2 regions of the Streptomyces sp. NPDC101490 genome follow, and region 2 is predicted to be linked to the other one. Evidence: riboswitches for the same ligand, from Rfam matches in the RefSeq annotation. Region 2 holds a riboswitch; the other holds the start of a gene.

What was found. Region 2 has a riboswitch for cyclic di-AMP ahead of ACIRQY_RS11760 (M23 family metallopeptidase). Riboswitches for the same ligand answer to the same signal wherever they lie in the genome.
Positions count from the first base shown of each region.
Region 1: it holds a riboswitch for cyclic di-AMP, as region 2 does, so the genes downstream of both, ACIRQY_RS17320 (C40 family peptidase) here and ACIRQY_RS11760 (M23 family metallopeptidase) in region 2, are expected to answer to the same signal.

Region 1 is NZ_JBIWNI010000007.1:230,638-234,560, reverse strand. Features, by position in the region: gene ACIRQY_RS17330 (8-amino-7-oxononanoate synthase) at 17-1,195, shown strand; gene ACIRQY_RS17325 (ATP-binding protein) at 1,365-1,802, shown strand; gene ACIRQY_RS17320 (C40 family peptidase) at 2,130-2,606, opposite strand; cyclic di-AMP (ydaO/yuaA leader) riboswitch at 2,610-2,792, opposite strand; gene ACIRQY_RS17315 (urease subunit gamma) at 3,353-3,655, shown strand; gene ACIRQY_RS17310 (urease subunit beta) at 3,670-3,923, shown strand, end outside.
Region 2 is NZ_JBIWNI010000004.1:134,965-138,887, reverse strand. Features, by position in the region: gene ACIRQY_RS11770 (HPr family phosphocarrier protein) at 1-188, shown strand, start outside; gene ACIRQY_RS11765 (GntR family transcriptional regulator) at 551-1,234, opposite strand; gene ACIRQY_RS11760 (M23 family metallopeptidase) at 1,449-2,219, opposite strand; cyclic di-AMP (ydaO/yuaA leader) riboswitch at 2,232-2,395, opposite strand; gene ACIRQY_RS11755 (M16 family metallopeptidase) at 2,603-3,923, opposite strand, start outside.

The sequences.
Region 1 (3,923 bases), on a different contig from region 2:
ACAAAAGGAACGCCGTATGTCACAGGCCGACGGTACCCGGGCCGCGGGCCCGCGCCGCACCGCGTTCGACTGGACCGACGCCGAGGCGCGCCGCCGTGCCGACGCCGGTCTCGTCCGGGTGCTGCGCCCCCGCGCCGCCGAGTCCGACCTCCTGGACCTGGCGGGCAACGACTACCTCGGCCTGACCCGACGGCCCGAGGTGACCGGGGCGGCGGCCGAGGCGGCGCGCCGCTGGGGCGCGGGCTCCACCGGCTCCCGGCTCGTCACCGGAACCACCCGGCTGCACACCCGGCTGGAACGCGAACTCGCCGACTTCTGCGGCTTCGAGGCCGCCCTCGTCCTCTCCTCCGGCTACACCGCCAACCTGGCCGCGCTCACCGCGCTGGGCGGCCGGGACGCCCTGATCGTCTCCGACGCCTCCAACCACGCCTCGATCGTGGACGGCTGCCGTCTGGCGCGCGCCGAGACCGCCGTCGTCCCGCACGCCGACCCGGAGGCCGTACGCAAGACCCTCGACGCGCATCCGGGGCGGCGGGCCCTGGTCGTCAGCGACTCCGTGTTCTCCGTCGACGGTGACCGGGCGCCGCTGTCCGCGCTCGCCGCCGCCTGCCGCGCGCACGGCGCCGGTCTGGTCGTGGACGACGCCCACGGCCTGGGCGTCCTCGGCGACGGCGGCCGGGGGGCCCTCCACGAGGCCGGGCTCGCGGGCGACGAGGACGTGGTGGCCACCGTCACCCTGTCGAAGTCCCTCGGCAGCCAGGGCGGCGCGGTCCTCGGCCCGGCCCGGGTGATCGAGCACCTGGTCAACGCGGCCCGCACCTTCATCTTCGACACCGGTCTCGCCCCGGCCGCCGCCGGTGGCGCGCTGGCGGCCCTGCGTGTGCTGGCGGCCGAACCGGGGCTCGCGGAGCGGGCCCGCACGGTCGCGACCACCCTGCACCGGCTCCTCACCGGGGCGGGTCTGACGGCCGCCCGGCCCGACGCGGCCGTGGTCTCGGTGCGCGCGCCCTCCCCCGGGGCGGCGCTGCGCTGGGCGGCGGACTGCCGGGAGCGGGGGCTCTCGGTCGGCTGCTTCCGGCCGCCCTCCGTGCCCGACGGCGTCTCGCGGCTACGGCTCACGGCCCGCGCGGATCTGACGGACGAGCGGATCGCGTACGCGGTGGAAACGATCCTGCGGACGGCACCGGCCGGCTGACCCGGCGGGCGGCGGCCCGGTGTGTCCCGGGGCCTTCGCGTTCACCGCTTCGGGCGACAGATGGGGACATATCTTGGGAGAACGTCTCCCGGCGCGGCCCGATCGGTGGCAGTCTGGCGCGCAGTGCGATCCGGGGCAGCGGCCCCGGCGGGAAAGGGACGGCGCCGCCATGGCAGACCAGCAGGAAGCATCCGTCACTCTGCCGAGCGAACCCGCCTCGGTGGCCACGGCCCGGCGGTTCGTGGCGGAGGTTCTCGGCGGCTGGGGCCTGGACGACGCCACGGAGACCGCGGACGCGATCCGGATCATCGTCTCCGAGCTGGCCACCAACGCCGTGCTGCACACCCTCGGCCAGTCGCCCACCTTCACGGTGGGCCTCCGGCTCGACCGGGAGGAGCAGTTGTACATCGGTGTCACCGACAGTCATCCGAGGCTGCCGCGCCGTCTGCCCGCCGCGGTCCAGCAGGACAACGGCAGGGGCATGGTCATCGTCAGGGTCCTCGCGGCGGAGGCGGGCGGACGTCTCACCGTGACCCCGATCCGGGAGGGCGGCAAGACGGTCCGGATCTCCCTCCCGTGGACCCCGGCCCCGCCGACCGACCGCTGACGGACCCGCGCGGGCGGCGGGTCCGCCGGGCCCGGACGGGCCGTCCGCCGAGCCGACACCCCGCCCGGGCGGGACCCGTCGCCCCGCCCGGTCCGGTCGTAGCGGGGCCGCGAGGGCGCGGCGACCCGGGGCGGCTGCCGCGGGGACGCGCGGTCGCCGGGGCCGTACCGCCAGGGGCGGTCCGGGGACGTGCGGGATGCGGCGGCGCCACCGCATCCCGCACGGCCCGGCTCACGGACCGGTCGTCGGTTCCGCCCGACCGGCTCACGGACCGGCGCCGTCAGTTCCGCCGGACCGGCTCACGGACGGGCCGTCGGTTCCGCCGGGTCAGCGGACGCGGCCGTAGTAGATCTTCGACGACCAGATCTTGTCGAGCTTCACCCAGGACCCCGTCTTGGGCGAGTGCCAGATCTTGCCGCTCCCGGCGTAGATGCCCACGTGGTAGACCCTTCCGCCGGAGTGGAAGAAGACCAGGTCCCCCTTCTGCCGTGAGGCGGCGGAGACGCGTGTGGTTCTGTTGTACTGCTGCTGCGCGGTGCGGGGCAGCGACTTGCCCGCCTTCTGGTACGCGTAGAGCGTCAGACCGGAGCAGTCGAACCTGGAGGGTCCGGCGCTCCCGTACCGGTACGGTGCTCCCTTCTTGGACGCGGCGACGCTCAGTGCCTTGTTCGCGTAGTTCGTCGCTGCCTGGGCCTCCGGCGCCGCACCTGGTGCGAGCAGCGTGCCGCCGACGGCGGCGAGAGTGAGAGCCGAGACGGCTCCGACCCGGGACAGCAGGGACGGGACGTGCATCTGCGCAGTCATGCGCAACCCTTCGTCAGCCGCCTGTGAAGGATGACCTGTCGGGTTCGGGCAGGCGAAGATGCCCGGCCGCGGCTGCGGCTTCACCCCAAGGGGCGGCCCCGCTGTGGGAAACAGCGCGTTCGCCCCGTAAAAATCGGGTCCTCCACTCCTGCCGGTCCAATCCTGTCGACCAGACGTCCGGGACAGCGGCAGGACTCGGCGTCCGCCCGGACCGCCCCGCCGCGGCGGCGGGGGCTTGTCGTCGACAGGGATCTTGACCCACACCGGGGCTGAAATCCGAGCGGAAACGGCGATATGTGAGGCTCCTCACGACTGATCCATTCGGGTGGACAGGAGGGTTTCGTGATCATCGGAGATACCCCCGGCGAGTCCCGCACCAGCGATGGAACGTTCGATTCCGCCAGATGCGTACATCAGTGGCGCAAGTTGACCGGTCTGAACATCGACTCGGCGGCTACTCCGAACGGGGGAGGGAATCTGCGACGCGTGTCGGCCGTCCGGCCCTCGACGCGACACGGCCGGATGTCAACCCGTCAGGGAGGGGGAGGGGCCGGTTCCGTGGAGGCCGTCGGCGGTCCGATGATCATGCGATCGCAAAGGCGTAGTTAACCAGCCGGAAAAACTTCCGCCCTAACGTGCAATGTCTGCCGCTGCACCGCGTTCCAGCATTTCAACAAGGTGTTGAAGGTCGGTAGGGTCCGCAGCTGTCCGGGTCCCGTCCCGGCAGACGACTGTGAGGTGGAAGTGTGCAACTGAGCCCGCACGAGCAGGAACGCCTGCTCATCCATGTGGCCGCGGACGTGGCCGAGAAGCGCAGGGCGCGCGGTGTGCGACTCAACCACCCCGAGGTCGTCGCACTGATCACCGCCCATGTCCTCGAAGGCGCCAGGGACGGCCGCACCGTCGCCGAACTGATGGCCTCGGGCCGCGAGGTGCTCACCCGCGACGAGGTCATGGAAGGCGTCCCCGAGATGATCCACGACGTCCAGGTCGAGGCCACCTTCCCGGACGGCACCAAGCTCGTCACCGTCCACGACCCCATCGTCTGAACGGACCGCCGCCGATGATCCCCGGAGAGATCCTGTACGCGGACGGCCCCGTCCCCCTCAACGAGGGGCGCCCCGTCACGCGTCTGACCGTGCTCAACGCCGCCGACCGGCCCGTCCAGGTCGGCTCCCACTACCACTTCGCCGAGGTCAACCCCGGACTCGAGTTCGACCGAGCCGCCGCGCGCGGACAGCGGCTGCACATCGCCGCCGGAACCGCCGTCCGCTTCGAACCCGGCATCCCCGTCGAGGTCGAACTCGTCCCCCTCAC
Region 2 (3,923 bases):
CGGTGACGATCGCCAAGTCCGACGGCAGCCCCGTGAACGCCGCCTCCATGCTCGCGGTGCTCGGTCTGGGCGCGCAGGGCGGCGAGGAGATCGTCCTGGCTTCCGAGGCCGAGGGCGCCGAGGCCGCGCTCGAGCGCCTGGCGAAGCTGGTCGCCGAGGGTCTGGACGAGCTCCCCGAGACCGTCTGACCCGGGTCAGCACCCCGTACGACGAGAGGCCGTGCCCGCCGGAGATCCGGTGGACACGGCCTCTCGCGTCGTCCCGGTCCCCCGTGTCGTCCCGGCCTCTCGCGTCGTCCCGGTCCCTCGCGTCGTCCCGACACCTCGCGTGCCCCGGATCTCGTACGGTCGGGCTCTCGCATCTGAAAGGCGGCGCCGGGCCCGGCGGAGACCGGCGGGTCGAACAGCACGGGCGAAACTCGGAACACGGGCCGACGCACCCGGAACACCCGGAAGACGGCGGGCCCGGAACTCCGGGAGAACCCACTCGGCAAATCCCCGGCACGGAATTCCCCGGACGGAATTCCTCTCCCTTTTGTAGGGCGCCCGCGTTAATTCCGGGCACTCGCCGTGTTGACGGCATGTTGCGAAACCCTCACACGTCCCCGGTCCGGCCGCTTGAGCCGGTGCAGCGGACGCGAGCGCTCCGCGTGCAGGGCCGTCAGCGTCCGTGCCCGTTCGGCGTCCCCGCGCGCCACCGCGTCCACGATCGCGCCGTACGCGTCCCAGGTCTCCACCGGCCGGTCCGGCCCGTCGACCAGGTACATCCAGGCGATCTTGTGCCGGAGCTGGGTCAGCAGCGTCGTCAGCGGCGGACTGCCGGACGTCTGTGCGAGCGTCTCGTGGAACCAGCCCCCGAGCGCGCGCAGATCCTCGACCTGGCCGTGCGCGGCCCGCTCACGCCCCAGCCTCACCAGCCCCCTGAGCACCTTGAGGTGGGCCTCCGTACGCCGCTGGGCGGCCCGGGCGGCCCCCAGCGGTTCGAGCAGCGCCCGCATGTCGAGCAGATCGGCGGCCTCCCGCTCGGTGGGCTCGGCGACCTGCGCGCCCGCGTGTCTGCGGGTGACGACGAAGCCCTCCGACTCCAGGGTGCGCAGGGCCTCGCGGACCGGGACGCGGGAGACCCCGTACCGGCGGGCGAGCTGGTCCTCGGTGAGCCGGCTCCCCCGCCCGAAGACCCCGGAAACGATGTCGTCCCGGATCGCCGTGCACACCGAGTGCGCGGGAATGCGCATGTCCGACCTCCGCCTTGGTCGCTTCGAGAGAATCCGAGCGGCGCTTTTCTCGCGCACTCTCCGCGACTCTATTGCAGTACGCCGGAATTTCCGATGCCCCATCGGAACATGCCGACCGGAGCGGCCAAGGGAAAAGCCCCGGCTCTGTACGAGCCGGGGCTTTTGCGACGTGCGGCCCGGACGCGTCCTGGCGGTCGCGGCACGGGTGTCCGGGTCAGACCTGGACGCCCCGGGCGCGCAGATACGAGACCGGGCTGACGTCGGAGCCGTACTCGGCGCTGGTGCGCGCCTCGAAGTGGAGGTGGGGGCCGGTCGAGTTGCCGGACGAACCGGAGACGCCGATCCGCTGGCCCGGCTCGACGGTCTGGCCGATGTGGACGTCGATGGAGGCCAGGTGGCCGTACTGGGTGTACGTGCCGTCGTGCATCCGGATGACGATGTTGTTGCCGTACGCGCCGCCCCAGCCCGCCTCGACGACGGTGCCGGAGCCGACGGAGACGACCGTGCTGCCGTAGGCGGCGTGGAAGTCGATGCCGGAGTGGCTGCCGGAGGACCACAGGGAGCCGCCGGTCTTGTAGCCGGTCGACACGTAGGTCCCGGCGACGGGGAGCTGGAAGGAGGCCAGACGGCGTCGCTCGGCGTCGCGGGCGGCCCGCTCCTCGGCCTCGCGGATCTCCTTGGCGCGGGCCTCGGCCTTGCGCTTCGCCTCGGCCTGCGCCTTCGCCTTGGCGACGGCCTCGAAGGCCTGTCGCTCCTGGGCGGCGGCCTGGGCGTTGAGGCGGTCCACCAGGGACTCCTCGGTGATCACCCGGGTGAGGCCGGTGTCCTCGGGGGAACGGGGCTCCGCGTCGGCGGCGAGCGCCGGGGAGGCGAGGGTTCCGATGACGCCGGTGGTGGCGAGCGTCGCCGCTCCGGCGAAGCCCGCGCCGCGGCGCGCCGTCCGGCTCGGAGCACGGTGCTTCCCGGTGGCACGGGTGAACGCCATGAAGTGGCTGGTCCTTTCCTTCCTTCTCGCCTACCGGGTTAGCTGACGGGTTCGGAGCAGGAAGGTCTCCTACGGACCCCTCCGCACGGCGAAGGCGTCCGATTCACCCCAGGGACTACGTGTGGGTCCCCGGCTCCCCAGGCTCGCGCCTGACGGGGACTCGGCGATGACTGTCCGATGCCGCGGGTGCGGCGGGTGCAACTGACGAACAGCCGCACCGACGCTATGCGGATCGTCTGTCGATCACCAACTGGATGCGATTTTTGTAAGACTTACCACAGGGCATACAGTCACTCTTTCCATCAATACGGACAAAAAGAGAGCCCCGATGGGCGTGCCATCGGGGTTCTCCTTGCCGGATCGGCGGCTTGAGCGGGCCGGAATCAGCCCGTCACGACCGTCACTTCACCGATGCCGAGCGCCCGCACGGGCTCCGCGATCACCGCCGCGTCGCCCACCAGCACGGTGACGAGCCGGTCCACCGGGAACGCGCTGACCACCGCGGCCGTCGCCTCGACGGTGCCGGTCTCGGCGAGCCGCGCGTACAACTGGGCCTGGTAGTCGTCCGGGAGGTGCTGCTCGACCTGGTCGGCGAGCGTCCCGGCGACCGAGGCGGCCGTCTCGTACCGGAGCGGCGCCACCCCCACCAGGTTCTGCACGGCCGTCTCGCGCTCCGCGTCGGTGAGCCCCTCTGCGGCCAGCGTCCGCAGCACCTTCCACAGGTCTTCGAGGGCCGGGCCGGTGTTGGGGGTGTCCACGGAACCGCTGATGCCGAGCATCGAGGCGCCGTTGCCCCCGGCGTCGGAGCGGAGCACCTGCCCGAAGGCCCGCACGCCGTACGTGTAGCCCTTCTCCTCGCGCAGGACCCGGTCGAGCCGCGAGGTGAGCGTGCCACCGAGGCAGTACGCGCCCAGCACCTGGGCGGGCCAGACGCGCGCGTGCCGGTCGGGACCGATCCGGCCGATCAGCAACTGGGTCTGGACGGCGCCGGGACGGTCGACGACGACGACCCGTCCGGTGTCGTCGGCGGTGATCGGCGGCATCGGCAGCGGCTCCGCCCGCTCGCCGGTCCAGGCGCCCAGGGTCTCGGCGAGGACCTTGTCCAGGTCGATGCCGGTCAGGTCGCCGACGACCACGGCGGTGGCGGTCGCGGGCCGGACGTGCGCCTCGTAGAAGGCGCGGACGGCGGCGGCGTCGATCCCCTCGACGGTCTCCTCGGTGCCCTGGCGCGGCCGGGACAGCCGGGACTCGGCCGGGAACAGCTCCTTGGAGAGCTGCTTCGCGGCGCGACGGCCCGGGTTGGCCGACTCGTGCGGGATCTCGTCCAGCCGGTTGCGCACCAGCCGCTCGACCTCGGTGTCCAGGAACGCCGGGGCGATCAGCGCCTCGGAGAGCAGCCCCAGCGCCTTGGCCAGCCGGGAGACGGGAACCTCCAGGGAGACCCGTACGCCCGGGTGGTCCGCGTGCGCGTCCAGCGTGGCGCCGCAGCGCTCCAGCTCGGCCGCGAACTCCTCGGGGCCGTGCTGGTCGGTGCCCTCGGAGAGCGCGCGGGCCATGATGGTCGCGACGCCGTCGAGACCGGCCGGCTCGGCGTCCAGCGGGGCGGGCAGGAAGACCTCCACGGCCACCACCTGCTGACCGGGACGGTGGCTGGTGAGCAGCGTCAGACCGTTGTCCAGGGTGCTGCGGTCCGGGGCCGGGAAG